DNA from 4 places in the Muricoccus vinaceus genome. Region 2 is predicted to be linked to each of the others. Evidence: predicted binding sites of a transcription regulator. Region 2 holds the regulator's gene; each other region holds the start of a gene.
What was found. The regulator LexA, encoded in region 2, represses DNA repair genes until DNA is damaged. The targets are predictions, from matches to a motif close to TGTTCTANNTANGTTC.
Positions count from the first base shown of each region.

Region 1: ACFFIC_RS14240 (ImuA family protein) is a predicted target of LexA. The motif match lies at 2,537-2,552, and genes of this name have one in related genera.
Region 3: uvrA (excinuclease ABC subunit UvrA) is a predicted target of LexA. The motif match lies at 5,604-5,619, and genes of this name have one in related genera.
Region 4: ACFFIC_RS12830 (DUF3072 domain-containing protein) is a predicted target of LexA. The motif match lies at 4,729-4,744, and genes of this name have one in related genera.

Region 1 is NZ_JBHLVZ010000037.1:737-8,194, forward strand. Features, by position in the region: gene ACFFIC_RS14220 (tripartite tricarboxylate transporter substrate-binding protein) at 1-567, opposite strand, end outside; gene ACFFIC_RS14225 (LysR substrate-binding domain-containing protein) at 726-1,646, opposite strand; gene ACFFIC_RS14230 (DUF1127 domain-containing protein) at 1,721-1,963, shown strand; gene ACFFIC_RS14235 (hypothetical protein) at 2,023-2,385, shown strand; gene ACFFIC_RS14240 (ImuA family protein) at 2,688-3,398, shown strand; gene ACFFIC_RS14245 (methyl-accepting chemotaxis protein) at 3,500-5,167, opposite strand; gene ACFFIC_RS14250 (xanthine dehydrogenase family protein molybdopterin-binding subunit) at 5,301-7,458, opposite strand, start outside.
Region 2 is NZ_JBHLVZ010000084.1:257,770-265,227, forward strand. Features, by position in the region: gene trpC (indole-3-glycerol phosphate synthase TrpC) at 1-456, shown strand, start outside; gene moaC (cyclic pyranopterin monophosphate synthase MoaC) at 453-962, shown strand; gene ACFFIC_RS24335 (molybdopterin molybdotransferase MoeA) at 962-2,167, shown strand; gene lexA (transcriptional repressor LexA) at 2,273-3,004, shown strand; gene ACFFIC_RS24345 (ComEC/Rec2 family competence protein) at 3,055-5,238, opposite strand; gene gltX (glutamate--tRNA ligase) at 5,318-6,724, shown strand; gene ACFFIC_RS24355 (LysR family transcriptional regulator) at 6,705-7,458, opposite strand, start outside.
Region 3 is NZ_JBHLVZ010000001.1:151,369-158,826, reverse strand. Features, by position in the region: gene yajC (preprotein translocase subunit YajC) at 1-118, shown strand, start outside; gene ACFFIC_RS00765 (superoxide dismutase) at 192-827, opposite strand; gene ACFFIC_RS00760 (squalene/phytoene synthase family protein) at 969-1,751, shown strand; gene ACFFIC_RS00755 (hypothetical protein) at 1,842-2,633, shown strand; gene uvrA (excinuclease ABC subunit UvrA) at 2,640-5,513, opposite strand; gene ssb (single-stranded DNA-binding protein) at 5,860-6,435, shown strand; gene gyrA (DNA gyrase subunit A) at 6,530-7,458, shown strand, end outside.
Region 4 is NZ_JBHLVZ010000033.1:3,437-10,894, forward strand. Features, by position in the region: gene ACFFIC_RS12805 (Bug family tripartite tricarboxylate transporter substrate binding protein) at 1-514, shown strand, start outside; gene ACFFIC_RS12810 (hypothetical protein) at 547-798, opposite strand; gene ACFFIC_RS12815 (collagen-binding domain-containing protein) at 858-1,820, opposite strand; gene ACFFIC_RS12820 (AmpG family muropeptide MFS transporter) at 1,980-3,242, opposite strand; gene ACFFIC_RS12825 (alpha/beta fold hydrolase) at 3,305-4,288, opposite strand; gene ACFFIC_RS12830 (DUF3072 domain-containing protein) at 4,410-4,706, opposite strand; gene ACFFIC_RS12835 (creatininase family protein) at 4,812-5,612, shown strand; gene ACFFIC_RS12840 (alpha/beta hydrolase domain-containing protein) at 5,791-7,458, opposite strand, start outside.

The DNA of each region.
Region 1 (7,458 bases), on a different contig from region 2:
ATGGGTCAGGCTGAAGCCGCCCTTCTGCTGCAGCAGGGTGGTCGCCACATGCGCGAGGCCGCCCACGCCGGAGGTCGCGTAGTTGATGCTGTCCGGCGCCTTCTTTGCCGCATCCACCACGTCCTGAAAGCTGCGATAGGGGGTGGACTGGTGCGCGACCAGCGCCAGGGGCCCCGTCGCGACCAGGGAGATCGGCACCAGCGCCTCGAGCGTCTTGTAGGGAAGGCGCATCACCGTCTGGTTCGTCGCCTCGGTGTCGTAGGCGAGCATCCAGGTGTAGCCGTCCGGCGCGGCGCGCGCCGCCTCGCCGCCGCCGATCGCGCCCGAGGCGCCGCCGCGGTTGTCGATGACGACGGGACGGCCCAGCACCTCGCCCAGCTTCGCCTGGAAGATGCGCGCCACCACATCGGTGGAGCCGCCGGGCGGCCAGGGAACGATCAGGCGGATCGGCCGCTCCGGCCAGGCGCCGGGCCCTGCCCCCTGGGCGCGCAGGAGGGAAGGCATGGCGAGGCCCGCGGCGGTGGCCGCGATCAGCCCGCGCCGGCCCATCTTCGGGCTCTGGGTCATGGTGTGCTCCTTGAACGTCCCTTGGGACAGCGTCTTCTCGCGCCGCCCTTGCTGGAACGGCTCCGTGCAGCTTCGACGCTGCCCCGGGCCGGCGCAACCCGTTCCGGGGCCGGGGGCACCCGGGGGAAGCTTCACACCGCCGCCATCACGCGTTGCGGTCAGGCCGCCCTGGCATTCACCCCGGGGCGGGAAAGGAAGCCGCGGCGGATGTGGTCGGCCAGCGCTTCGGCCGCGGCGCCGGGATGGCGGACCAGGGCGATCTCCAGCTCCGGCAGGTCGGGCATCCCCTCCTCCGGGCCGAGCAGGCGCAGCCCTGGGGGGAGCGCCATGGAAAGCCCGACCGTCACCCCCAGCCCGGCCAGCACCACCGCATGCGTCCCGGTCTGGGAGGCGGAGGAGTAGGCCATGCGCCAGGGCACCCCTGCCCGCTCCAGAGCGCGGGTGGCGGCGATCCGCCAGGTGCAGCCGGTGTGGCAAAGCACGAGCGGCAGGGGCCGCAGCAGGTGGGTCGGCCGCGCGGCCGGGCCCACCCAGCGCAGCGGCCCGCGCCAGAGGCTCTCCGCCGGCAATCCCGGCTCCTCGTTGCCACCGGAGAAGAGGGTGAGGTCGAGGTCCCCCTTGTCGAAGCAGCGAAGCAACTCGGTGGAGGGCAGGCAGACCACCTCCACCTCGGCGGCCGGGTGGGCCTCGGCGAAGCCGGCCAGGATCTCGGGCAGCCAGAGCAGCGCGTAGTCGTCCGGGGAACCCAGGCGGATTCGCCCGGTGATCTCCGGCATGCGGAAGTTGTTCACGATCTCATCGTGCATCGCGAGCAGCCGGCGTGCGCGGTCCAGCAGCCAGAGGCCGTGCGGGGTCGGACTCAGACCGCGCGGGCCGCGCAGCAGGAGCGGCTGGCCCAGCGCTTCCTCCAGCCGGCGCATCTGCATCGAGACGGCCGATTGCGTGCGCCCGACGCGAAGCGCCGCGCGGGTGACGCTGCCACCTTCGGCCACCAGCACGAAGGAGCGCAGCAGGTCGGGGTCGAGGCCAGGCGGGATGTTCATCATGGCGGCATCAGCATCGCTGATGCCGAACTTCAAAACAACTCGTTTCCCTTATGATACCCCCACGCCGATCTTTCTGCTCGCGACATTCATCAGGAGAGGATCCCACCATGTCCGGCCATGTCATCCACCGCGGCGCCTTTGCTGGGTCCGGCGCCAGGACAGGCGTCCCCGCCACCGGCGCTCCGGCTTCCCGCTGGCTGGCGATGTTGGCGCGCATGGCCCGCGCGATCGAGGAGCGCCGCATCCTCGGCTCCCTCGATGACCGGATGCTGTCCGATATCGGAATCAACCGGCTGGAGGCGGAGCGGGAGATGGCGCGGGCGCCCTGGGACATCGGATCGCGGGGCTGAGCGCGGCCCCGTACCCGAGGGTGCGGGGCCGGATCAGGTCCGGCCTTGCTCAGGCGAGGTTGAGGCGCCCCCGCTTCCTCCATCACCCCGCGGATGGCCTGCCGGCCGAGCGCGGCGGGGGCGAGCGGCCCGGTCTCGTCGCCGAGGACGGACAGATCCATGCCCGGGCTGCGCGCCAGCACCGCCGCGCGACGGGCGGGTGCGCCGTCGCCGCGGCAGGGCCAGACGAAGCCGGCATCCTGCGGCAGGGCATGGTGGTGCAGGCCACACGCTCCGGCGCCACCGCAACGGCGCAGCCGAGCAGCGCGCCTGCCTCCCCTCCCCCATCGTCATGCAGCGCCGCGAAACCCGTGCCGACCAGCGGCGCGGCCGGCGTACCGCTCGCCTCCATTCCCGGCAGGCCGGAACAGGCAGTGGCATAGGCGGATAAGGGAGGAAGGGCGACCAGTGCTGGTCACCGGATCATCGGGTCCATCCCTTCAGCGCCGGAATGTTCCGCAACGCAGGGGGCTGCATCCTCGGGATGCCGGCAGACGCACAATGATGCGCAAAGGAAGAGTGCGGCCCAAAAAGGAACATAGTATGAACGGCGATGCCCTCCGATTCGCCCCCCCGGCCACGGCTGATTCTTACCCCTGTCCCTTCCGCGGAGGGGGTTGATGGGCGAAATGAAGACCCCGTGCGAGGGGGCGATCCCAACAACGGAATGGGTGGCGGAACGGGCATGGACCGCCGTGCGGTCCTGGCCGCGCTCCGCGCCCGTGTCGCGCGGATCGAGCGCGCGGGCCTGGCGGAACGCGAGGAGCCGCCCGCCATTCCCCTTTGTCCGGAAATGGACCGGGAGATGCCCGGTGGCGGCCTGCCGCGCGCCGCGGTGCACGAAATCCTGTCCGACGGCGCTGGAGCGGCGGTGGGCTTCGCAGCCCTGCTGATGGCGCGTTCCGGAGGCACGGTGTTCTGGATCGCGCGTGACCCCGATCCCTGGCCGCCCGGGCTGATGCGCTTCGGCCTGCCGCCGTCGCGCCTGATCGTGGCGCAGCCCTCCAACCACGTGGACGCGCTCTGGGCCACGGAGGAGGCGCTGCGCTGCCGCGCCGTTTCGGCCGTGCTGCTGATGGAGGAGCGGCCCGACGCCACCGCCATGCGCCGGTTGCAACTTGCCGCCGAAACGGGTGGCGGCATCGGATTGCTGCTGCGCGAATCGGAGGCCGAGGAGGGTCCTGCCCTGGCCACCACCCGCTGGCGCGTCACGGGGCGCGCCGGCGGGGCGATGCACGACCTGGGCGACCCGCAATGGACGCTGGATCTGCTGCGCTGCCGCGCCGGCCGGCCCCGCACGTGGCACGTCACCTGGCGCGCCGGAATGGAAAGCCTGTCGGTGGACGAGGAAGCGCGCGAGGATGACGCGGCCCCGAGGCGCTCCCGCCGCCATTGAGCGCCCGTCTGCACCGGCCGACGGCATCGGAAGGATTCCCGCGGCGCCCCGGTCCACACCATGCCTTTCCAGGCGGGCGGGAACCGGAGGCGCCCGGACGATCAGGCGGCCCTGACCTCGCGCGTGAAGGTTTTCACCTCGGCGGTGAGGTGTTCGGACTGGGTCGAGAGGCTTGATGCGGCCGAAAGAACCTGCGCGGCGGCCGCGCCCGTGTCGCTCGCCGCCTGGCTCACCGAGGCGATGTTCTGGCCCACCAGATCGGTCGCCTGCGCCGTTTGCTGCACCGTCCGCGCGATCTCCTGGGTGGCGGCGCTCTGCTCCTCGACCGAGGCCGCGATCGCGACGGTGATCTCGCTGATCTCCTTCACGGTGCTCATGATCAGGTGGATCGCCTCCACCGCGCCGCGCGTGGCGCCCTGGATCTGGCCGACCTGCTGACCGATCTCCTCCGTCGCCTTGGCCGTTTCCGCAGCAAGCGACTTCACCTCGCTGGCCACCACGGCGAAGCCCTTGCCGGCCTCGCCGGCGCGCGCCGCCTCGATCGTGGCGTTCAGCGCGAGCAGGTTGGTCTGGCCGGCGATGTTGCTGATCAGGTTCACCACCTCGCCGATCCGGTTGGCGCCCTCGGACAGGTTCTGGACCGTGGCGTTCGTCTCGTTGGCGGTGTCCACCGCCCTGGTCGCGACCTGGCTGGCCTGGGCGACCTGCCGGCTGATCTCGATGATCGAGGAACTCAGCTCCTCGGCCGCGGCGGCGACGGTTTGACCCCCCCCGCTCGCCTGGGTCGCGGCCCCTGCCACTTCGGTCGCCTGCGACCGGGCGTGCTCCGCCGAGGTGCCCATGCTGCGGGCCGTGGCCTCGAGCTCGGTGGAAGCCGAGGAGAGCACGTTCACCATCTCGCCCACGCGCCCCTCAAAGCCTTTCACGAGTTCGGCGAGCTGGGTGGCACGCTTCTCCTTGACCGAGTGCTCAGCCTCCTGCGCGGCGGTGAGGTCGCGCGAGCGCTCAGCGTTAGCGCGGAACACCTCGAGGGCGCGGGCCATGTGGCCGATCTCGTCCACCCGGTCCTTGCCCTCGATGGCGACCGTGAGGTTGCCTTCCGCGATGTGGCGCATCAGCTCCGCCATGTGGAGGATGGGGCGGGACACGCTGCGAACCAGCCAGACGCCCATGACCAGGGCGCCAAGGACAGCCACCAGCGTCACCACGCCGCTTCCGATCATCGCCGCCGTGACCGCCTCCGAGGCCGCGGCCGCGTCGCTGCCGCTGCCATCCCGGTTGAAGGCCCTGAGCGCCTCGAAGGAGGAGGTGACGGCGCGGGCAAGTTCGTTGTTCTGACCGAAGCGGGTCCAGGCGGCGGCGGGCTGACCGGCGCGGGACAGCACCAGCACCGGATCCACCGCGGCGGAGAAGGCCCTCCAGTCCCGCTGCGCGGAATCGAGCAGGCGCTGCTCGGCGGGTCCCGTCACGAAGCCCGCGTAGTCGGCGAAGAACTTGTCCATCTCCCCGCGGAGATTGGTCAGGGTCTTGTCCACCTCCTGCTTGCCCGCTGCCTCGGAGACGAGGATGTGGCGCAGGACGAACTGACGGAAGACCTGCAACCGCTCCGACGACTGGCCGATCATGTCGACGCTGGGCAGCCAGTTCGCCGCGATGGCGGTCGAGTAATGGCCGATCACCGAGGCACGGTGGGCCGCGAAGCCCCCCATCCCCACGATGACGAGGGCACAGGCCGCCACAGCGCCTATGATTCGAGCTCTTAGGGTCATGCTTGCCACACTTTCTGTCTTGCAGGTTGCTCAATTCTGCACGACCAGCCTTGATGAAGAGTTGATGCCTCCCATTCCCTGTGAGCCGGCGGGGTTGTGCTCCGCCGGCCCGGGTTCCGCCCCTGGCTGCGGCTCAGGCCGCTTCCTGCGTTCCGATGACCTTATCAATGGTGATGGGCAATTCCCGGATGCGCTTGCCCGTCGCGTGGAACACGGCGTTGGCGATGGCCGCCGCCGTGCCGACGATGCCGATCTCGCCCAGGCCCTTCACGCCCAGCGGGCTGGTGAGCGTGTCGTGCTCCTCCACGAAGATCACCTCGATGTCGTGGATGTCGGCGTTCACGGGCACATGGTACTCGGTCAGATTGTGGTTCATGAAGCGGCCGAGCTTGTGGTCGGGCAGGGTTTCCTCGTGCAGGGCCATGCCGATGCCGAAGACCACGCCCCCTATGATCTGCGAGCGCGAGGTCTTGGGGTTGATGATCTTCCCCGCCGCCACCGCATCCACGATCCGGGTGATCCGCACCTGGCCCAGTTCCTCGTCCACCCGCACTTCCACGAACACGGCGGAGTGGGTGAAGGAGCCGTAGCGCATCTGGGTCAGCTTGCTCGGGCTGGCCGTTTCCTCCGCCTCGATCTTCTCCACGCCGGCCGCCCTGATGGCATCGGTGAGGGTGACGGAACGGGTCGGGTCGGAGGCGAGCGCGATCCGCTCGTCCTGGAATACCACCTGGCCGATATCGGCATTGGCCAGCGGCGAGCGGTCCATGCCGCGGGCGTGCTTGAACAGGGTTTCGCGCACCGTGTTGCAGGCCAGCTCCACCGCCGCGCCGGCCGAGGCCGCGGTCCAGGAGCCGCCTTCCACCGGGGACTTCGGAAGCGAGGAGTCGCCCAGCTTCGTCGTCACCTTCTCCATCGGCAGGCCGAAGGCATCGGCCGCGATCTGCGTCAGGATGGTGTAGGTGCCGGTGCCGATGTCGGCGGTGGCGCAGGCCACCTCCAGCCGCCCGTCGGGCGTCAGGGTCGCGCGGGCGGAGGTTTCGGTCATCTGCGCTTCCCAGGCGCCGGTGGCCATGCCCCAGCCGATCAGCTCGCGCCCTTCCTTCATGGAGCGGGGCTTCGGGTCGCGCTTCGACCATCCGAAGCGCTCGGCGCCGAGCTGGTAGGCGGCGCGCAGCTCCTTGCTGGTGTGCTGCTTGTTCGTGGATTCATCGATGTCGGCGTAGTTGCGCAGGCGAAGCTGCACGGGATCGATGCCCAGCTTGTGCGCCAGCTCGTCCATCGCCGATTCCATGGCGAAGAGCCCGGTCGGCGCTCCCGGCGCGCGCATGTCGGCGGGGGTGTAGAGGTCCGTCTTGGCCAGTTTGTGCGTCGTGGTGACGTTGTCGCAGTGGTACAGCATGGCCGACCAGTTGACCGTCGCCTCCTGGTAGTCCTCGAAGGTGGAGGTGTTGGCGATCAGGTCGTGGCGGATGGATTGCAGCGCGGCATCCTGGCTGGCCCCCAGCGCCACGCTCTGCAGCCCGTCTGGCCGGTAGCCCATGGTGAACATCTGGTCGCGCGTCAGCACCACGCGGACGGAGCGCTTCAGCTCCAGCGCCGCCATGACGGCCAGGAAAAGCTGGTACTGCGGGCGCAGGCCCGATCCGAAGGCACCGCCGATGAAGGGCGAGATCACGCGCACGTCGCTGGCGGGCAGGCCGAAGACGTTGGTGATATAGGACTGGCTGTTCTGCGCGCCCTGAATCTTGTCGTGGACGGTGATCTTCTCGTCACCGTCCCAGACCACGGTGGTCGCGTGCGGCTCCATCGGGTTGTGGTGCTCCACCGCGATCCGGTACTCGCCCTGCACCGTCACCGGGGAGGCGCCGAAGGCCGCCTCGGAATCGCCGCGCGGCTTGGGTGGGGGCGAGATGCCGTTGCGCTTCACCGGCGGCACATAGGCCTCGCCCTGCACGGCCGCGAGATCGGTCTCGTGCCGCTCCACCTCATAGGCCACGCGCACCAGGGATGCGGCATAGCGGGCGATCTCGAAGTCCTCGGCCACCACGAGCGCCACGGGCTGGCCGCTGTAGACGATGTGCTCGTCGTAGAGGGCGCGGAACGGCTTGCCGGGGGGTGCCACCTCGTCCTGGTAGGACTTGCTCCGGAACGCCGTGCGCGGGCGGTTCTCGTGGGTGAAGACCTGGATCACCCCGGGCACGGCGAGCGCGTCCTTCGTGTCGATGCTCTTGATGCGCCCCTTGGCGATGGCACCGGAAACAACATAGCCGTGCGCCAGGTCGGGCGCG
Region 2 (7,458 bases):
ACGAAGCTGCCCGTGCTGCGCAAGGACTTCATGATCGACCCCTGGCAGGTCTTCGAGGCCCGGGCCATGGGCGCGGATGCCATCCTGATCATCATGGCCGCGCTGAGCGACGCCGAGGCCGAGGCGCTGGAGGACGTGGCGCGCACGCTCGACATGGGCGTGCTGGTGGAGGTCCATGACGAAACCGAGCTGCAGCGCGCTCTGGGCCTGGAGACGCGGCTGATCGGGGTGAACAACCGCGACCTGCGTTCGCTCAAGACCGACATCTCCGTGACCGAACGCCTGGCCCCCATCGTGCCGGCGGACCGCATCCCGGTGGCCGAGAGCGGCATCCGCACCCCCGCCGACGTTCGCCGCATGGCCGCCGCCGGGGCGCGCTGCCTCCTCGTGGGCGAGCACCTGCTGCGCCAGCCCGATCCCGGCGCCGCCGCCCGCGAGCTGGTTCAAGCCGCTTGAGCGGCCCACAACCCGCCGGCGCCGACCGCGAAGGCGGTGCCCTCACCCATTTCGACACCGCCGGCCGGGCGGCGATGGTGGATGTCTCGGCGAAGGCCGAGACCGTGCGGGAGGCCACCGCGCGCGGGCGCATCGTGATGCAGCCCGAAACCCTGGCCCTGATCGCCGCCGGCCGCGCGGGAAAGGGCGACGTGCTGGGGGTCGCGCGGCTGGCCGGGATCATGGCCGCCAAGCGCACGGCGGACCTCATTCCCCTCTGCCATCCCCTGCCCCTGTCCTCCGTCTCGCTCGACCTGGACCTGGCGGCGCCGGACGCGGTGGAGATCGCGGCCACGGTGCGCACCGCCGGGCGCACGGGCGTGGAGATGGAGGCGATGACCGCCGTGACGGTGGCCGCGCTGACCATCTACGACATGGTCAAGGCCGCCGACCGCGGCATGCGGATCGAGGCCGTGCGGCTGGTGCGGAAATCCGGCGGCAAGTCGGGCCTGTTCGAGGCGCCCTGATGATCGCGGTTTCCGAGGCGCTGGAGCGCATCCTGGCCGGGCTGCGGCCGACGGGCGCTGAAACCGTGGCCCTGCCCGACGGCTGGGGGCGGGTGCTGGCCCGGCCCGTGGCGGCGCGGCTGACGCAGCCCCCTGTCGATGTCTCGGCCATGGACGGCTATGCGCTGCGGGCCGCCGAGGCGACGCTCGGCGCGCGGCTCCGCCTGGCCGGCGCCTCCCCCGCCGGACGCCCCTTCACCGAGGCCCTTCGGCCGGGCGAGGCCGTGCGGATTTTCACGGGCGGCGCCCTGCCGCCCGGCGCCGACGCCATCCTCCTGCAGGAGGACGCCCGGGCGGAGGACGGCCACGTCACCCCCACCGAAGCACCCCGCGCCGGCCGATGGATCCGCCGCGCCGGGCTGGATTTCCGCCTCGGCGACGTGCTTCTGCAGCCGGGCCGCCGGCTCAGCGCACGCGACGTCGGGCTGGCAGCGGCGGCCAACCACCCGTGGCTGCACGTCCACCGGCGCCCGCGTGTCGCGATCCTGGCCACAGGCGACGAGATCGTCCTGCCCGGGGAGGCCCTGCCGCCCGGGGGCATCGTGTCCTCCAATGCCCATGCCTTGTCGGCCCTCGTGCGGGCCGCCGGCGCGGAGCCGCTGGTGCTGCCCATCGCGGGCGACGACCGTGCGGCGATCGGCGCCAGCGCCGAGGCCGCCGCCGGTTGCGACCTGATCGTGACCACCGGCGGCGCCAGCGTGGGGGAGCACGACCTCGTCCAGTCCGCGTTGGAGCCGCTGGGCTTCTCGCTGGACTTCTGGAAGATCGCGATGCGGCCGGGCAAGCCGCTGATCTGGGGCGGGCTGCGCGGCGCGCCTCTGCTGGGCCTGCCGGGCAATCCGGTGTCGGCGATCGTCTGCGCCGTGGTCTTCCTGGTGCCGGCGCTGCGCCGCCTGTCCGGGCTTCCGGCAGCTCCCGTGGAAACCCGCTCCGCCCTGCTGGGCCGCCCGCTTGAGGCGAACGACCGCCGCCAGGACTACCTGCGCGCGGAGCTTTCGCGCGATACGCAGGGCCGCCAGGTGGTCACGCCCTTCCCCGTGCAGGACAGCTCCATGCTGGCGACGCTGGCGCGGGCCGATGCCCTGGTTGTGCGCGCGCCGGGCGCGCCGGCCGCCGGAGCCAACACCGAGGTGGAGTTCGTGGAACTTTCCTTTCTGGGAGTTTGAGGAACAGATTGACCGACACGGGAGAACTTTCATAGAACTTCCAGGTCGGTTGCCCGTTTGTTCGTGCAGAAGACTGCCCCTCGCCCCCAGGGAGACGCCCGGACCATGCTGACCCGCAAGCAGCACGAACTTCTCACCTTTATCGACCGGCACCTCCGGAACACCGGCTTCTCCCCGTCCTTCGAGGAGATGAAGGAAGCGCTGAACCTCAAATCCAAATCCGGAATTCATCGCCTGATCACGGCACTGGAGGAGCGCGGTTTCCTCAAGCGCCGTGCCCACCGCGCCCGCGCCCTCGAGGTCATCCGCGTTCCGGACAGCCTGTCGGCGCGCAGCCCCGCGCCGGCGGTTCCCGCCGCGCCCGCCCCGGCCACGGTTTTCCCCGCCAATGTGATCCGCGGAAACTTCGCCCAGAACCTGCCCGGCGCGGTGCGCACGGCGAATGATGCCGCCGCGGTCCACCTGCCGCTCTATGGCCGCATCGCCGCGGGCCTTCCCATCGAGGCGCTGCGCGACGGTGGCGAGAGCGTCGAAGTGCCGGCCGCCATGCTCGGCGGCGGCGAGCACTACGCGCTGGAAGTCGCGGGCGACTCGATGGAGGGCGCCGGCATCCTGGACGGCGACACCATCATCATCCGGCGCGGCGACACCGCCGACAGCGGCTCCATCGTCGTGGCGCTGGTGGACGAGAACGAGGTGACGCTGAAGCGCCTGCGCCGGCGCGGCAATTCCATCGCTCTCGAGGCCGCCAACCCGCGCTACGAAACACGGATCTTCGGGCCGGACCGGGTCAAGGTGCAGGGCCGTCTGGTGGGCCTCGTCCGCCGCTATCACTGAGCGGCCACAAAGGACCGGGAGGCCGGGGGAAGCCATTCCCCCGGCCTTTTTCATTCCGTTTCGGCTGCCGGCTCGGATTGCGGCTGCGCCTTCGGGGTGGGGACCGGAGGCACCCAGGGCCGCTCCCCGCGCGTCATGCGGTCCGACCGGATCACCACCCCTTCCGGCCTTAGCCAGACCGCGTGGGCACCGTCTCGCCAGACGCTGAAGCGGTCCACGCGCGGCGTCTCGCGGCACCGGCCGCGGATCGGTTCGAGCGAGAGCATCACGGCGGCCTTCCCGCAGCCGGTCTCCGCCATCACGGGCGGCGGTGGCGCGGCGGGCCCGCGTCGCGGGCGCGGGACCTCGCGCGGCGGCTGGCGCAGCAGGATGGCCGCCGGGCCTCCTTCGCGGAGGCGCAACAGGCAGGAAAGCGGCGTGCAACTGGCCCCTGGCAGCTCCCCCTCGCGCGGCAGGGTGGCGGCACCGTCCTCGCCCCAACTCCGCAGCCAGGATTCCCGCATCAGGCGGTTGGCACCCGAGGCGCGCTCCGACAGCACGCCGGCCGGGGTGGAAAGCGCCAGCATCCGCCCATCCGCCGCCACCAGGATGTCGGGCGGGGTGACCAGAAGGCCCGAGCACAGTCCCAGCACCATGACTGGCACCCCCGCCCAGCGCCAGGCAAGGCGCCAGAGGCAGAGCCAGCAGAGCCCGAGGGCGAAGAGGATCAGTCCCCAGCCCGGGATGGGCGGCGCGGCCATCGCGGCGCCGGGCCAGGCCGCCACGAACCGCCCCACGGCAAGCGTGGCCTCCACCCCCCAGCCCATGACGGCAAGGGCTGGCCCGTCCCAGCCCAGCGGCATCAGGAACAGCGCCAGCATGCCCGCCGGCATCACGACCAAGGAGGTGACGGGCACCGCCACCGCATTGGCCACGACGCCGTAGAGCTGCAGGCGGCCGAAGTGGTGGAGGCCGAAGGGCGTGGTCGCGGCGCCCGCCACCACGGAGGTGAGGATGAGGCCCAGAATGGCCAGCGCCGCCCGCCCCCGCCAGCCCCGCACGCGCAGCCGGCGGGAGGGTCCGCGCAGGGCCTCGGCGGCCGCGACCAGCGCCAGCACGGCGGCGAAGGACATCTGGAACGAAGGGCCGAGCAGAGCCTCCGGACTGAACAGCAGCACCATCCCCGCCGCCACGGCGAGGGCGCGCGGCGAAAGGGCACGGCGGCCGGTCAGGATGGCCAGCGTCACCAGCGCCGCCATGGCGAAGGATCGCAGCATGGGCACGCCCGCGCCCGTCAGCAGCGTGTAGCCGCCGCCCATCGCCAGGCCCAGCACCGCCGCGGCACCCTTGGAATCCATCCGCAGCGCCAGCCATGGCACGGCGGCGATGCCGGCGCGCAGCAGCAGGAAGCCGGTCCCGATCACGATGGCCACGTGCAGGCCGGAGGGCGAAAGCAGGTGTGCCAGCCCGGCGTCGCGCAGCGCCGCCAGTTCGGCCGCCGGAATGGCCGACTGGGATCCCGTCAGCAGCGCCGCCGCCACCGCGCCGGTTCCGCCCGGCAGAGCGGCGGCGACGCGCGCCTCGATCCCCGCCCGGAGGCTGGAAAACACCGGCGCCTTCCCCTCCGCCAGGATGGCCGCCGGGTTCAGCGCGAAGCCCGATCCCGCAAGCCCCGAGAAGAAGGCCGCCCGCTGGAAATCGAAGGCGCCTGGATAGGCCGGGGCCATGGGCGGGCGAACAAGGGCGCGCACGGAGATGGTGTCCCCTGGCCGGGGCCGGGCGGGATCGGCGTTCCGCAGGCGGATGCGGAGCTGGCGGGCCAGCGGCGCCTCCCCGTCCAGCCGCGGCGCGTCCAGCAGCAGGCGGCGGCCCTCGGGCAGCAGGTCCACCGCCGCCACGGTGCCTGTGACCACGGTGGCGGTGCGCGGCAATGCCGAAGAGCCGGGTGCGTTGGCCGCGTGGAACAGGGGCGCACCGAACCCCAGCGCCGCGGCGCCGACCAGCGCCAGGGCGGCGCCGGTGAGCGGCCACCGCCCCACAGCCAGAGCCGCCAGCAGCAGCGGCGGCCAGGGCATCGCGAGCCAAAGGAGGCCGGGCTCGGCCGGCAGCCCGAAATAAATCAGGACCCCCGCGCCCATGGCCACCGGCAGCCAGAGCGGCCAGCGCCCCCATTCCGCGGCCACCCAGCCCCGAGCGCGCTCGGAAAGCGGGGGACGGGGCTCGGCAAGGGGAAGCGGCGCGGCGTGAGCGGACATGGGCGGGACCCATGCTAGCGCAAACACATCACGCGGGCGTGAGGAGTCAACAGCGCGGCCTTGCGTGATAGAGGGGCGCATGACCGTCCGAACCCGCTTCGCCCCCTCCCCCACCGGCTACCTCCACATCGGGGGGGCGCGCACCGCCCTCTTCAACTTTCTCTTCGCGCGCCACCACGGCGGCCGGTACCTCCTGCGGATCGAGGACACGGATCGCGCGCGCAGCACGCCCGAGGCGGTGCAGCAGATCCTGGACAGCCTGGACTGGCTGGGCCTTTCCCCGGACGAGCCGCCGGTGATGCAGACCTCTCAGGAGGCGCGGCACGCGGAGGTCGCGCGCGCGCTGCTGGAGAAGGGCGCCGCCTATCTCGCCTTCGACACGGCGGAGGAGCTTGTCGCGATGCGCGAGCGCGCCCAGGCCGAGGGCCGCCCACCCCGCTACGATGGCCGCTGGCGCGACCGCGACCCGGCGGAGGCCCCGGCCGGCATCGCCCCCGTCATCCGCATCAAGGCGCCCCGGGACGGCGAGACGGTGGTCCACGACCTCGTGCAGGGGGAGGTGCGGGTCCAGAACAGCGAGCTGGACGACATGATCATCCTCCGCTCCGACGGCACGCCGACCTACCTCCACGCCGTGGTGGTGGACGACCACGACATGGCCATCACCCACGTCATTCGCGGCGACGACCACCTGACCAACACCTTCCGCCAGTGCATGGTCTATGACGCCATGGGCTGGGCGCGTCCGGAATTCGCCCATATCCCGCTGATCCACGGGGCGGACGGCGCCAAGCTTTCCAAGCGGCACGGCGCCGTGGGGGCGCTGGAGTTCCGCGACCAGGGCCTGCTTCCGGAGGCCGTGTGCAACTACCTGCTGCGCCTGGGCTGGGGCCATGGCGACGAGGAGTTCGTGCCGCGTGAGCGGGCGATCGAGCTGTTCGACCTCAAGGATGTCGGCCGCGCCGCCTCGCGCATGGATTATGCGAAGCTGATGCACCTGAACGGCCAGTACATCCGCGCCGCGGCGCCGGAGGCGCTGCTGCCCCGCGTGCTGGCCCGGCTGGGCGAGGTCGGCGAGGCGCAGGCGGCCCGGATCGCCGCGCTGATCCCCGACCTGCAGCCGCGCGCCCGCAGCCTGGAGGAAATGGCGGAGGGCGCCCGCTTCGCCCTCGCCTCGCGCCCCCTGAAATACGAACCCAAGGCCGCGCTGGCGCTGGAGGACCATGTGGCGCGGGAGCGGCTGGCGAGGCTCTCACGCGCGCTGTCCGCCATCGAATGGGACCGCGCCGGGCTGGACGCCGCGCTCCGCCAGTTCGCGGAGGCTGAGGGCGTGAAGCTCGGGCAGGTGGCGCAGCCGCTGCGCGCCGCGCTGACCGGCAGCCTGCAATCCCCGCCGATCGACGCCGTGCTCTTCGCGCTCGGCCGCGAGGAAAGCCTGGCCCGCATCGGCGACGGGGCCGAGGGCGTCACCCTGGTGGGCGGCTGACGGGTTCCGCGATGGTGGCCAGCGCCGCGAGCAGCCGTTCCAGCAGGGCCTCGCTCAGCGCCGGCAGTCGCCGGTCCGTCGGGACGCAGACCGCGAGCGCGGTGCGGGAATGCGGCGCCGAGTCCAGCGGGCGCCAGACCAGCTCGCCGCGCGTCTCGTCCGCCAGCACATCCAGGCGGGAAAGATAGGCGACCCCGAGCCCCGCGCGCGCCAGGGCCCGCATGGGCAGCACGCGGTTGCACTCGGCGAGCGTGACGAGGTTGACCCCCGCCGCCTGCACGGCCTGCGCGATCTCCCATCGCCCGGCGATGCTGGCATCGGGCAGGATGGCAGGCCAGGCGGCGCAATCCCGCAGGCTCGGCCGGGCGGCGGTGGCCAGCGGGTGCGAAGGCGCGACCACCGCCCCCATGGGAAAGTGAAAGCGCCTGACCACGCGGGCCGGGCCGGGCTCGGCGGGGTTGAAGCAGGCGCCGAGATCCGCGGTGCCATCCGCCAGGGCACGCAGCACGCCTTCGGCGTCCGACAAGGTGATGGCGAAGGAGGCGCGGGGCGATTCGCGGCGAAAGGCCTCCAGCAGCGAAGGCAGCACGGCCTCGGACAAGGCTTCTCCCACGGCCATCCGAACGGTGCCGCTGCCGGGCCCGCGCATGGCCTCCAGCGTTTCGCGGAGCTGGCGCTCCTCACGGCGCCACAGGCGGATGCGGTGAAGCATCATCTCCCCCGCCGAGGACAAG
Region 3 (7,458 bases), on a different contig from region 2:
CTCGGACGAGATCGAGGCCGAGATCGCCCCCAACGTGCGCGTGACCATCGTGCGCACCACGATCGGCAGCGTGATCCGCCCGGTGCCCGCCAACGACGCGGCGCCCGCCAAGGCCTGACCCGGGCCTCCGGATGCGCGAAGGGCGCCGCGGGGATGACCCGCGGCGCCCTTCTTCGTTTCGGGCGAGTGCTTTAGGCCGACTGGCCGGAGGTCATGCCCTTGCCCATGAGGGAGGCCACGAACTCCCAGTTCACCAGCTTGTCCAGCCAGTTGGTCAGGTAGTCCGGACGGCGGTTGCGGAAGTCGAGGTAGTAGGAGTGTTCCCAGACGTCCACGCCCAGCAACGGCGTGCCCTCGCCGGTCGCGAGCGGGTTGGAGCCGTTCGGGGTCTTGGTGATCTTGAGCTTGCCGGAGGCGTCCTCGACCAGCCAGGCCCAGCCCGAGCCGAACTGGGTAACGCCGGCCTGCTTGAAGTCGTCCTTGAACTTCTGGAGGCCGCCGAGGTCGCTCTCGATGCGGCTCATCAGCGCGCCCGGGATCTTGTCGTCGCCGCCATTGGGCGACATGACCTGCCAGAACAGCAGGTGGTTCCAGTGCTGGCCAGCCTGGTTCAGCACGGGCAGGCCGTCGGCGCCGGCCTTGCCGGCCTCGGACACGATCTGCTCGAGCGTCTTGCCCTGCAGGCCCTTGCTCTCGACCAGGCCGTTCAGCGCCGTGACATAGGCCTGGTGGTGCTTGCCGTGGTGCAGCTCCAGCGTCTCCTGCTGCATGCCGCGGGCGGCCAGTGCGCCGGGATCATAGGGCAGGGGGGGAAGGCTGAAGGCCATGGGCATCTCCTGTTGGTGTGTCGGCGCGCAATGTCGCGCTTGTGAGCCGCCCGGCCAAGGCCGGCCGGCGTCACGCCGGCGCGAGACATGGGAGGCCGGAGGGCGCTTGCCACCGGCGCCCGGCGGGTCCAATTCGCGGCGATGCCCGCCACCACCGACCTTCCCGGCCTGGCCGGCTTCGCACGCCAGCACGATCCGGACCGCTTCCTTTGCTCCCTTTTCGCCCCCGCCGAAGCCCGGGACACGCTGTTCGCCCTGATCGCCTTCAACCACGAGCTGGCCCGTGCGCGCGAGGCGGCGCGGGAACCGATGATGGCGCTGATCCGCCTGCAATGGTGGCGCGAGGTGGTGGAGGAGGCGGCGGCCGGCGGCGCGCCGCGGCGGCACGAGGTGGCCGGCCCCCTCTCCGATGCGATCCGGCAGGGGCAACTGGAGCCCGGCGCCCTCCTGGCCATGGTGGAAGGGCGCGAGGCCGAGGAAACCGGCGAGGACGCGCCGCCATTGGCGGAGCGGATGCGCAGCACGGCCGGGATCATGGCGGCGGAAACGGGCCGGGTGCTGGGGGCGGGCGAGGCCGCGATGCCGGGGCTGCGGCAGGTCGGCACGGCCTATGGGATCGGCGGCACGCTGCGGAGCCTCGCGGTGCTTGCGGCGCAGGGCCGCGATCCCCTGCCGCCCCATGCCGACCCGCGGGAGGCGGCGCGGTCGCTGGCGCGGGATGGGCTTTCGCTGGAGGAGGCCGGCCGGAGGTCCCTGGCCGGGCTGCCCGCGCGAGCGGTGGCCGCGGCGCTGCCCGCCGTCCTGGCGCGGCGGGACCTCGGGCGCGTGCTCGCCCCGGGATGGCAGCCTGGCGATGCCCCTGCGCCGCGCGGCGCCGGAGACCGGCTCGCGGTCGCCTGGGCGGGGTGGCGCGGCCGCCTTTGACGGGTGACGGCCGCCTGATCACGCATTCTCGCCAGGACGCGCGGAGCACCGGCCCGTAGCGTCGGTGCCGAAACGCTTCGGATGATTCGCTTGAACCTTCCCTCCATACAGGCCGCCTTTCCAGAGCGGCCGCTCCGTATCGACGCGCCGGTGTCGCGCTGGAAAGGCTGGCTGACGGCGCTCGGCCTGCTGGTGGTCGCGCTCGGCTTCGGTTGGTGGGCGACGGCATCGCTGCTGCCCAACCTGCTCTCGGATTACGAGATCCGGGGTGGGGCGGTGCCGGCGGCGGGGCGTGTGGAGAACGGGCGGTGCAGCACGCGGCTGGGCTTGCTCCAGACCTGCTCCATGACCCTGATATCCGCCGCGCCGACCAAGAACGGCGAGCCGCTCCGCCAGGGCGCGGAATACATCTTCGCCGAGCCGCATCTCGGGAACTACAGCGTCCAGCTGCTCGCCGATCCCACCCGCCCGGGCAAGCTGACGACGGATATGGGTCTGAACCATCTGACCAACCGCGCCGTCACCTTCGCCGCGGCGGCCTTGCTGGTGCTGGGGCTGCTCGCTGGCGGGCTGCTGCTCGCCCGCGCCGGCGGGCGGGCGAGGCGCGACATGGAGGCGCTTTCCGGACGGCCGCTGATGCCGGTGGCGGTGGTTGTCGGCGCCGATCCCAACGGGTGGCAGGTGAGCCCGGCCGGGGGAGGCCGGGCGACGCTCTGGCCGCTTCCGAAGAAGGCTCAGCCGTTCTGGCTGAACCCGGAGCAGCGGGTGGCGCTCGGCGTGACCGCGCCGGGACTGCCGGTTTTCGCGCTGGACCGGGACCTGAGCTGGGCCGACTTTTCCGAGGAGGAGCGCGAGCGGCTGCGGCGGGCCGTGGCGGCCTGAGCCGCCTCAGGCCCGCTTGCGGCGCTTCGCCGGCGCCGCGGCGGGCCGGCCGGCCAGGAGGGGCGCGAGGAAGCGTCCCGTGTGGCTGTCAGGGCTGGCGGCCACCTGCTCGGGCGTGCCCTCGGCCACGATGCGGCCGCCGCCGTCGCCACCCTCGGGGCCCATGTCGAGCAGCCAGTCGGCGGTCTTGATGACCTCGAGGTTGTGCTCGATCACCACCACCGTGTTGCCCTGGGCGACGAGCGCGTGCAGCACCTCCAGCAGCTTCCGGACATCCTCGAAGTGCAGGCCGGTGGTGGGCTCGTCGAGGATGTAGAGCGTGCGGCCGGTGGCGCGGCGGGAGAGTTCCTTGGCCAGCTTGATGCGCTGCGCCTCGCCGCCCGAGAGGGTGGTGGCCTGCTGCCCCAGGTGGATGTAGCCGAGGCCGACCTCGGTGAGCACCTTCAGCTTGTCGCGGATGGCGGGGACGGCGGAGAAGAACTCCAGCCCCTGGTCCACGGTCATGTCCAGCACGTCGGAGATGGACTTGCCGCGGAACTTCACCTCCAGCGTCTCGCGGTTGTAGCGCTTGCCCTTGCAGGTGTCGCAGGTGACGTAGACGTCGGGCAGGAAGTGCATCTCGATCTTGATGAGCCCGTCGCCGCCGCAGGCCTCGCAGCGGCCGCCCTTCACGTTGAACGAGAAGCGGCCGGACTTGTAGCCGCGGGCGCGGCTGTCCGGCAGCTCCGCGAACCAGTCGCGGATGGGGGCGAACAGGCCCGTATAGGTCGCGGGGTTGGAGCGCGGGGTGCGGCCGATCGGGGACTGGTCGATGTCGATGATCTTGTCGAGGTGCTCCAGCCCTTCCAGCCGCTCGTGCGGCGCGGGCACGGTGCCGGCGCCCATCAGGCGGCGGGCAGCGGCCTTGTAGAGGGTCTCGATCACCAGCGTCGACTTGCCGCCGCCAGAAACGCCCGTGACGCAGGCGAAGGTGCCGATGGGCAGGGAGGCCGTGACGTTCTTCAGGTTGTTGCCCGAGGCGCCGACCACGCGGAGCTGGCGCTTGGGGTCCGGCGTGCGGCGGACCTCGGGGGTGGGGATCGAGCGGCGGCCCGACATGTAGGCGCCGGTGATGCTGTCCGGGTTGGCCGCGACCTCCTCGGGCGTGCCGTGGGCGATGATGCTGCCGCCGCCCGCGCCCGCCGTGGGGCCGATGTCCACGAGGTAGTCGGCGGCGCGGATCGCGTCCTCGTCGTGCTCGACCACCAGCACGGTGTTGCCGATGTCGCGAAGGCGCCGGAGGGTGCCGAGGAGGCGCTCGTTGTCGCGCTGGTGCAGGCCGATGGAGGGCTCGTCCAGCACGTAGAGCACGCCCGTGAGGCCGCTGCCGATCTGGGAGGCGAGGCGGATGCGCTGGCTCTCGCCGCCCGAGAGGCTGGCGCTGCCACGGGCCAGAGACAGGTAGTCCAGGCCCACATCGACCAGGAAGCGGAGGCGGTCGTTGATCTCGCGCAGGATGCGGCGGGCGATCTCCTGGCGCTGCGGGGTCAGCTGGTCGTAAACGCCGGCGAACCACTCCATGGCCTTGCGGATCGAAAGGTCCGAGGACTCCGCGATGTTGAGGCCGGCCACCTTCACGGCCAGGGCCTCGGGCTTGAGGCGGGCGCCGCGGCAGACGTGGCAGGGGCGGTCGGACTGGTAGCGGCTGAGGTCCTCGCGGATCCAGGGGTTGTCCGTTTCGCGCAGGCGGCGCTCGAGGTTGGGGATCACGCCCTCGAAGGGCTTCTTCACCTCGTAGGCGCGGAGCCCATCCTTGTAGCGGAGGGTGACGACCTCGGAGGTGCCGTTCAGGATGGCCTCCCGCACGGGCTTGCCGAGGTCGGCCCAGGGGCTCCTGGCGGAAACCTTGAAGTGGCGGGCCAGGCTCTCGAGCGTCTGGTCGTAATAGGGGGAGGAGGCGCCGCCGGCCCAGGCGGCGACAGCGCCCTCGGCGATGGACCGGGCGTCGTCCGGCACCACCAGGGCGGGGTCGAAATAGGTCTCGCTCCCGAGGCCGTCGCAGGCGGGGCAAGCTCCCTGGGGGGAGTTGAAGGAGAAGAGCCGGGGCTCGATTTCCTCGATCGTGAAGCCGGAGACGGGGCAGGCGAAGCGGGAGGAGAAGACCGTCCGCTCGCCATTGTCGGCGCCCTCCAGGTAGACCACGCCGTCCGAGAGGCCCAGCGCCGTCTCGAAGCTGTCGGCCAGGCGCTGCGCGGCGCCCTCCCGCACCACCACGCGGTCCACCACCGCCTCGATGTCGTGCTTCTTCTTCTTGTCGAGGGCGGGCACCTCCTCGATGCGGAGGAGGGCACCGTTGACCTTCACCCGCTCGAAGCCGCGGCGCTGGAGCTCGGCCAGCTCCTTCTTCCACTCGCCCTTCTTGCCGCGGGCGACCGGGGCCAGGATCAGGAGGCGCGTGCCCTCCGGCATGGCCATGACCCGGTCCACCATCTGGGAGACGGTCTGGGCCTCGATCGGCAGGCCGGTCGCGGGGGAATAGGGGATGCCGACCCGGGCCCAGAGGAGGCGGGTGTAGTCGGCGATCTCGGTGACGGTGCCCACGGTGGAGCGCGGGTTGTGGGAGGTGGTCTTCTGCTCGATCGAGATGGCTGGCGACAGGCCCTCGATGCTGTCCACGTCCGGCTTCTGCTGCAGCTCCAGGAACTGGCGGGCATAGGCCGAGAGGCTCTCGACGTAGCGGCGCTGGCCCTCGGCATAGATCGTATCGAAGGCCAGGGAGGACTTGCCCGAGCCCGAAACGCCGGTGATGACCGTCAGCGTCCCCTTGGGGATGTCGAGGTCGATGTTCTTGAGGTTGTGCTGCCGGGCGCCCCGGATGCGGATATACCCGCCGGTGCCCATCTCAAGGCTGCCGCGGTTGGCCAGGCGGTTCGCGCCGGTGCGGTTCGAAGCAGGCTCGGGGAGGCTGTCGGGCAAGGGAAATCCGGCCTTCGTTCGCATTGTGTTCTGGGGCTTGTGCCACCATATGTGGGCGGCGGGAAGGGGTCGCCGGGGGGCGCCCCGACCTTGGGCTCTCCCCGGGGGGTGGTCTCACCGCTCCCCGGGGGGTAGCTTCGTCGGCCCGTGCGCGAATCCCAAGGGGATTTTGCACGGGTCGGCGATGCGCGGGCTCGCGCGGGGCGGGCAACCGCCGGGTTGTTGATGGTTTCAGGCCGGGCTCGCCCGGCTATTCGAGGATGTGGGTGGCATGGCCGGCAGCGTCAACAAGGTGATCATCCTGGGGTCGCTGGGAAAGGACCCCGAGGTCCGAAACTTCCAGAACGGCGGCAAGGTGGTGAACCTGCGGGTGGCGACCAGCGAGCGCTACAAGGATCGCGAGGGCAACCAGCAGGAGCGCACCGAGTGGCACTCGGTCGCCATCTTCAACGAGAAGCTGGGCGAGATTGCCGAGCGCTACCTGAAGAAGGGCAGCCAGGTTTATCTCGAGGGCCAGCTCGAGACCCGCAAGTGGACGACGAACGAGGGGCAGGAGCGCTACTCGACCGAGATCGTCCTCCGGCAGTTCCGGGGTGAGCTGACCCTGCTGGGCGGCCGGAACCAGGGTGGCGGCGGCGACGAGGCCGGCGGCGGCTTCGGCGGGGACCGTGCCGAGCGCTCGGGCGGCTATGGCGGCGGCGCCTCCGGTGGTGGCGCCTCGGGCGGCGGCTATGGCGGCGGGCGCGGCGGTGCGCCCTCGGGCGGTGCCTCCAAGCCTGCGCGTGGCGGTGGCGGGGGCGGCTGGGATGCGCCCAAGGCCGACCTCGACGACGACATTCCGTTCTGAGACGGCATGCAGAGCCCTTCCCGACGCCCAGGCTGATCCATCTGGAACCCGATAAGTGAGCGATACCGAGAGCGGCGGTCCCTCCGACGAGCGGATGCCCGACGAAACCCGGCCGGTGACGATCGAGGCGGAGATGCGCCGCTCCTACCTCGATTACGCGATGAGCGTGATCGTGTCGCGCGCGCTGCCGGATGCGCGGGACGGGCTGAAGCCCGTGCACCGCCGCATCCTCTTCGCGATGAACGAGAACGGCTTCACGGCCGACAAGCCCTACAAGAAGTCCGCCCGCGTGGTGGGCGACGTGATGGGTAAGTACCACCCGCACGGCGACAGCGCGATCTACGACGCCATGGTGCGGATGGCGCAGCCTTTCGCCATGCGCGTGCCCCTGATCGACGGCCAGGGCAATTTCGGCAGCATGGACGGCGACCCGGCCGCTGCCATGCGCTACACCGAGGCGCGGCTGGCCAAGTCGGCGACGGCGCTGCTGGCGGGCATTGACGAGGACACCGTCGATTTCCAGCCGAACTACGACGAGAGCGCGGTGGAGCCGCGCGTCCTGCCGGCAGCCTATCCGAACCTGCTGGTCAACGGTTCCAACGGCATCGCCGTGGGCATGGCCACCAACATCCCGCCGCACAACCCGGGCGAGGTGATCGACGCGACGCTGGCGATGATCGCCGATCCGGCGATCACGCTGGAGCGGCTGATGGAGATCATGCCGGGGCCGGACTTCCCCACGGGCGGGCTGATCCTGGGCCGCGCGGGCATTCGCGCCGCCTTCGAGACGGGGCGCGGCTCCGTTCCCGTGCGCGCGCGCTGCGAGATCGAGGACATGCGCGGCGGGCGGCAGGCGATTGTCGTCTCCGAGGTGCCCTACCAGGTGAACAAGGCGACGCTGATCGAGCGCATCGCCGAGCTGGCGCGCGCCAAGCAGGTGGAGGGCATCTCCGACCTTCGCGACGAGAGCGACCGCGACGGCATGCGGATCGTCATCGAGGTGAAGAAGGACGCGACGGCCGA
Region 4 (7,458 bases), on a different contig from region 2:
GACCTATGCGACCAACGGCAACGGCACGGTGGGCCATATCTCCACGGAAACCCTCGCGCGGGCGGCGGGAATCGAGCTGGTCCATGTTCCCTACCGGGCTTATCCGGCGGCCATGGGGGACCTGCTGGCCGGGCGCGTGTCGATGACGCTGTCGGACCTGACGGTGTTCGGCGGGCCGCTGCGCGGCGGGCGGTTGCGCGCCCTGGCGGCGATCTCGGCGGAGCGGTCGCGCTTTCTGCCGGATGTTCCGGCCCTGCCGGAGCTCGGCCTGCCCGCGGTGGATGGCAGCGTCTGGATCGGCCTTTTCGCCCCGGCCGCGACGCCGGACGAGATCGTGACGCGCCTGGGCGGGGAGCTTCGCGCCTGGCTGGCCACGGAGGAGGCGGTGGCGGGGCTGGCCCAGATCAGCCAGGAGCCGGCGCCGCTGGACGGTGCCGCGCTCGGGGCGCTGGTGCGCGAGGAGACCGCCCGCTTCGCCGGCATCATCGCCGCCGCCGGCATCCGGCCGGACTGAGCGCGGGGGCGGCGCTCAGCCCGGCGCGGCGATCAGCGGCCGCTGTTCGGCTGGTTCTGGCTTTGCTGCTGCTGATCGCGGCGCTCGGCCTGGTTGCGGCGATGGACGCCGACCGCGCAGCCGGCGGCGGCGCCGGCCACCGCATGCCCGCTGCCGACGAAGTGGCCGGCGACGGCGCCGACCGCGCCATCCTTGACGCAGCCGCCGGTCTTGGCCTGGGCGGGGAGGGCGGCGAGGAACAGGCCGGCGGCGATGGCGAGGGGGGCGAGAAGGGTGCTGCGCATGGGATGGACTCTCCTGTGAGGACCGTCCGTTCCAACGCGCGGGCGCCCGCGCCGGCACATTAAAGCCGGGCCATGCTCCCGCGGGCGGGGCCGCGCTGGCGGCGTGCGAGGACGCCGAGGAACAGGATGCTTCCGCCGAACAGGGCGAGGGAGGCGGGCTCGGGCACCGGGGTGGGGCCGAGGTCGGGGATGGAGCCGAGGAAGCGGTGGTCGTGGAGTTCGCCGCGGCCGCTGAAGGAGCCGGCCATGAGGACGCCCTCGATCGGCGTGCTGTTGGTGACCTGGGCACCAATGGCGAGCACGGCGCCGTGCCAGAAGCCGAAGCTGAGGGTGTCGGCCTCGAAGAAGTTCCAGAGGACGCGCTGGTTCACGTCGATGGCGGCATTGAAGTTGGCCATGTCCTGAAACGAGGTGCCGCTGACGTTCACGATGACCGTGCTGGCGCCGTTCAGGTTGAAGTTGATGTTGCGGTAGCTCTCGAGCGCGGTGGTGGAGAGGGTGAAGACGGCGCGGCCGCTGCTGTCCGGCGCGGCGTTGAAGGCGGCGTTGTTGGGATCGGCCGCGTCGACCTGGCTGTTGGCCTGGAGGGCGGTGAGCTGGCCCGACAGGGCGCCGAGGGTGGCGCCGACCTGGGCGGGATCGAAGTTCCGCAGGCCGGTCTGGAGCGTGCCGCCGCCGTTCAGGTTGAAGGTGCCGTTGTTGGTGCCGCCGACCACGACGCCGCCGCCGTTGTTGACGTTGAAGGGGCCGGGCGCGGCGACGTTGTTGTGGACGTTCAGGGCGCCGAGTTCCGGCAGGCCGCCGGCGCCGCGCGGGTTGTTGTTGAAGGTGGCGCCGCCCGTGAGGTTGCCGCCGACGAGGAGGCGGCCTTCCACGTCCGAGTTGCTGGAAAAGTCGCCCAGAACGACGGCGTTGAATTTGGACAGGATTTCGGCGGCGGTGATCGGCGCCGCCGTGGCGGCCGGGATGACGGCCAGCAGCCCGGCGGCGAGGGCCAGGCCAGCGATGAGACGAAGCTTCATTCTGCTCTCCTGCCGCACGGTTCCGCGCCCGGTTCTCGCGCCCACGTCGGAGGGGAAGAGAGGGGAAAACGTTGCGAAAAGCAAAGCAATGTTTTGTGTTCTGATCGGAATTCCTGTTTTTTGGACAATTCCGGCGTGGCGGGTTGTGGCGGGGGCGGATCAGCCCGCCGGGGCCGGGGCGCCGCTGGGCTGCGCCGGGGGAAGGCGCCAGAGGAGGAAGAGCATGATGGCCATGGCCGGCAGGGCCGCCGCGGTGGTGAGCAGGAAGAAGCCGGTCCAGCCGAGCGACTCGGCCATCCAGCCGGAGGAGGCGCCCAGGGTGCGCAGCGGCACCGCCGCGAGCGAGGACAGCAGGGCGTATTGCGTGGCGGTGAAGGCGCGGCTGGTGAGGCCGGAGAGATAGGTGACGAAGGCGGCGTCGGCCAACCCGTCCGTGAAGTTCTCGATGCCGACCTGGAGCCAGAGCATGGGCATGTCGTGGCCGGCATTGGCCAGCGCCACGTACATGAGGTTGGAGAGCATCTGGCCGAGGCCGGTGATGACGAGCGCGCGGGCGGTGCCGAGGCGGGCGACGACGTAGCCGCCGGCCAGCGCGCCGCCCAGGGTGGCGAAGAGGCCGAAGACGGTGCCCACCGCCGCGACCTCGTCCCTGGAGAAGCCGAGGGAGCGGTAGAATGGGGTGGTCATGATGCCCGCCAGCGCCTCGCCGAGCTTGAAGAGCGCGATGAAGAGCAGGATGGCCAGCCAGTGCGGGCGGCGCATGAAGTCGGCGAAGGGGTGGACGACGGAAAGGCGGAGGCGCTCCCCCCAGGGGAGGGGGGCTGCGGCTTTCGTCGGCGCCTCGCGCGAGGCGAGGGTGGCGAGGACGCCGACGAGCAGCAGGGCGGCGGCATAGGCATAGGCACCGCCCCAGCCCAGGGCGCCGACCAGCCAGAGGGTGCCGCCGCCGCTGGCCAGAAGCGCCAGGCGGTAGCCCCAGACATAGCAGGCGAGGCCGTAGCCCTGGTTCTGTTCCTCCAGGATCTCGATGCGGTGCGCGTCCACCACGATGTCCTGGCTGGCGGACAGGAAGGCGACCAGGGCAGCGAGCGCCGCGGTGCCGAAGGGGCCGGTGGCGGGGTTGCTGAAGCCGGTGGCGAGGATCGCCAGGATCAGGAAGGGCTGGATCAGCAGAAGCCAGCCGCGGCGGCGGCCGAGGCGGGACAGGAAGGGGGGCGCCACCGTGTCCAGCGCGGGGGCCCAGAGGAACTTCAGGGAATAGGCGAGCCCGATCAGGGCGGTGAGGCCGATGTCGGTGAGGGACAGGCCGGATTCCGTGAACCACTGGCGCAGCACCTGCCCGGCCACCAGCGGCAGCGGGACGCCGGCGGAGAAGCCGAGCGCCAGGAGGATGGGGAAGCGGCGGTCGCGGAAGAGGTGCATGGCGGGGCGACCCTGCCATGGGGCGCGCGGGGGCGGGAGGGGCGTCCGCCCGCCCTGGCCGCTCAGCCCAGCAGCGGCTGTCCCCGGCCGGGGGAGACGGACTGCACGGCCCGGGCGACCTGCCGGGCGGCCAGGTGGTGGACCATGTGCCCGGCGCCGCGGACGATCTCCAGCGTGCTGCCGGGGATCTCGCCGTGCAGGCGCTCGGCGGCGCGCTTGAAGACCACCTTGTCGCCATCGCCGGCGATGATGGCCACCGGCATGGCGAGGTCCCCGTAGCTGTTCTCCAGGGCGCGGACGGCGGGGATCATCAGGGCGCCGTCCGCGTTGGTGGCGCGGATCTGGGAGGGGCGGAGGGAGATGGAGGGGGAGAACTCGTCGTCGAAGCGGGCGGGGACGGCGGCGGGGGAGAAGAAGGCCCGCTTGAGCAGCGGGATCGAGAGCCAGCCGAGGACGGGGGAGATCGTGTAGCGGAGAATGTCGCCCAGGACGGGGGCGGCGCCGATCGCGGCCATCCAGGCATCCGGGCGGAGGGTGGGGAAGTAGTAGCCGGACAGCAGCACCAGGCCGGCCGTGCCTTCCGGGTGCTGATGGGCGAAGGCGAGGGCGACAACGGCGCCAAAGGAGTGGCCGACGACCACCGGGCGCTCGATGCCGATCTGCACCAGGGCCTTGTGGATCAGCGCGGCCTGCTCCGCGGCCGTCCAGGGGCGGTTGCGGGGGCGGGTGCTGTGGCCGAAGCCCGGGCGGTCGAAGATGATGACGCGGTGGGTCTTGAGCAGCAGATCGGCGACGCCGCTGGTGTTGAAGTCGTCGCCGGTGACGATGTTGCCGTGGATCAGGAGGGCGGGCTGGCCTGTGCCGCGGTCGGTGTAGTGGAGACGGGTGCCGTCCACCTCGATGAAACGACCCTGGGGCGGATGGCGGCGTTCCGTCAGGCGGGCGAGGGCGTGGTTGGCGAGGGCGAGGGCACTGAGGGTGCCGAGCGTCCAGGCGAGGGTGCTGGCCGGGCGCGGGGCACGGCGTCGGCGGCGGAGCAGGTTCATTCGGGGCCCTTTCTGCGGAGGCGCGGGAGGGGCCGCCGGGCGGCCATTTGGGCCGAACGCCGCAGGGAGGGGGATGTTGCGGTGCCGGCCGGGGGAGCGCCGCGCCCCCCCGGAGCCGGTATCAGGTGCCGCGGCCGGTCTTTTCCTGGAGCGCGTCGATGCGGCGGGAGGCCTCGGCCTTGCTCAGCCCTTCCTCGAAGCCCTCGCCGGCCTCCTCGGACAAGGTCTTGAGGTAGGAGGCCTGGGCGCCGGTCATGGGCTGGTCGCCGGTGGTCCAGTCGGACGGGTCCTTGATGGTGTTGGAGCCGGGCTCGGGATCGGTCTTGGGGTTGTGCTCCTCGCCCTCATGGGCGTGGGCCTTGGTGTTGTTCTTGCTGATCGCGTGGTTGTCGCTGGTCTTGGCGGCCGGCTTGGTCATGCGGGCGTGCTCCTGTGTTTGGTGTTCTCCAAACGTTCGGGTGGGGTCGCGGTTGCCTCGGCAAAGGGGAGGGGCGACACGGGGAGCGGCAGGAAAGGGCGCGCGATGAAGGTGCGGATGGGGGAGATCACGGGGGGCGAGGCGCGGGCGCTTTATGCCCGCAAGCCCGTGGTGCTGCTGCCGCTGGGCAGCCACGAGGACCAGGGGCCGCACGCGCCGATGGGGGATTACCTGCTGGCGGAGGCGGTGGCGGAGCGGATCGCGCTGCGGGCCTCGGAGGCGGGGACGGAAACGGTGGTGGCACCGGTGCTGCCCTTCGGGAAGAGCGACTTCTTCGGCTCCATGCCCGGGGGGATCGCGCTGTCGCACCGCGCCTTCTCGCTTGTGCTGGAGGAGATGATCGGGGCGCTGCTGCGCCACGGGCTGGACCGGATCGTGCTGCTGAACGGGCACGGAGGGAACGCGCCGGTGATCCACGACGTGACGCAGGGCTTCATGCTGGCGGGACGGGGGGTGTTTCCCTGCTTCTATCTCTGGAAGGTGGCGGGAGCGCTGTTGCCGGAGGTGGTGGGGCCGGAGGTGGCGCGGCGCTCGGCCGGTCACGGGGCGGACCCGCTGGGCAGCATCGCCATGCACCTCTCGCCCGGGCGGATGCGGATGGACCTGCTGCCGGCACGGCCCTCGGCGCCCGGAACATGCCTGGGGCTGCCCTTCTCGGGCTGGGGGGCCGTTTCCTTCGGGGGGGCGGAGGTGAACGTGCCGGCGGAGTACGACGGCCCCTCGCCGGACGGGGTGGGGGCGGGCGACCCGCGGCTTTGCAGCGCCGGAACGGGGGCGGCGCTGGTGGAACGGCTGGTGGAGATCGGGGCGGGGTTCGTCCGGCATTACGCGGCGCAGGGCGGGTGACGGCGGTGGGCTTGTTCGGGCCTGGTGGCGCTTGTGGCCCCGGGGAGGGATGGAAGGAATCCCTCCTCTCCCCGGACCCCTCACCATCAGCTTCCTTCTCGGGGGGAATCCTTCGCAGGCTGTGCGCCGGGGTTCCGGGCACTGCCTTGAACGTCCGGAGCGGGACGAGCGCCGCGCGTCATCGCAGCTGGGCCAGCGATCCTGCCTTCGCGCGCTCGACCAGCGCCTCGGCGTCCCGTGGCAGCAGCAGGCGTTCCGCCACCGCGTCCTCCGCCGCGCGGCGCACCGCGGCAACATAGGCCGTGCCGTCCGCGTAGCGCTCCGCGACCGAGGGGCGCGGGTCGCCGGCGGACAGGCGGGCTTCCCGCGTCGCGGCGAAGGGTACGACCGCGCCCTGCAGGGGGTAGAGGGCGGCCGGGCCGAAACCCTGGGCCCGCGGGTTCCATCCCGTGTAGCTGGCGCGCGGCGCGGCAAGCTGCAGCGCGCGCAGGCCCGCGACCGCCATGCCGTCGCCGTCGAGGCGCGGCACGAAGACGGGGTAGCGGCCGATCTCGCGGGGCGGCATGGCGGACTGGTCCGAGAGGGCGGCGGCGGTGTGGATCGCGGCGTAGGGCAGGCCGGGGATCGGGGCGGGCATGGCCTGGGCCGCCGGCACCAGCGTGCCGTGGGCGCGCATGGGCACGCGGCTGGCGGGGGGCTCGCGGCCCTCGGCCAGCCAGGCTTCCATCGCGGCGAGGAGGGCGCGCATGGGCGGGCCGGCGTGCATGGGGTTCTTGGGCAGCGCCATGGCCTCGATCCGCCCGGCCGTTTCGCCGGGCTCGGCGAAGTGCGGCGTGCCGGCGATCATGTAGGCGCGCACGTCGGGCGGCAGGTCGATGTGGTGGCCGGCGGTGTCGGTCACGAGGAGCGAGGCGCGGGAGGCCCACCACTCGTGCTCGCTGTCGCTCTGCATGACGCGCGGGCAGGTGGAGGTGAGGCGGCAGCGCAGCATGAGCCCGTCGCGCCGGCCGGAAAGCGGGTCGTCCAGCACCGCGTAGGTGAAGGGAAAGGTGTCGGCCTGCCAGGCAGGGTCCTGGGGGTGGCGGGCGTTGCGGCCGGGCTGGCCGAAGCGGAGGTTGGTCGCCATGCGGCGCGCGCCCGCGACATGCGGCATCAGCCCGTCGAAGACGACCCGTCCGGCCGTGTCCTCGTTGAAGCCGAGATGGAGGAAGTCGCGCAGGAAGCGGCCGGACTGCGACACGCCGAAGCCGATGGCGCGGTGCACGGCCGGGCGCCCGTTGAAGGCCAGCGGGTTGGCCGCGGAGGTGTCGCGGCGAAGGAAGGCGACGATGTCGCGCACGGCGGCGAAGCCCATGCCCAGCACCGCCGGGTCGCGCGCGGTGTAGGTGACCTCGTAGAGCGCGCCGGCGTCGAAGCCCGCCTCCGGCCGCGAGACCTCGATCCGCTGCGCGTCCAGGGCGCGGGCGGACAGCCCGGGCGGCGACTGGCGCGGATCGGGCCAGGCCTGCCGCACCGTGACGGACAGGTTGGGCGGATCGGCGAGCGGCCAGGCGAGGGTCGCGGGCGCGGGGCTGCGCCGGTGGTCGAAGACGAACTCCTCCCGCACCGGGCCCGTCACGCCGCGCAGCACCGGGGCCGAGAGGGCGAGCTGCCCGGGCTGCGAGGGGATGTCCGCCTGCCAGCCCACCCAGACCACCGTGGTGCCGCGCCCGGCCAGGAAGCCGATGCCGGCATCCTCGGCCGTCCGCATGGTGTTCGCGCCGGGCTGGCGCGCGTCGTCGAAGAGCTGGGGGGCGAGCTTGCGGCCGCGGTTGGGCACGTCGAGCAGAAGGGTGCCGCTGCCGCG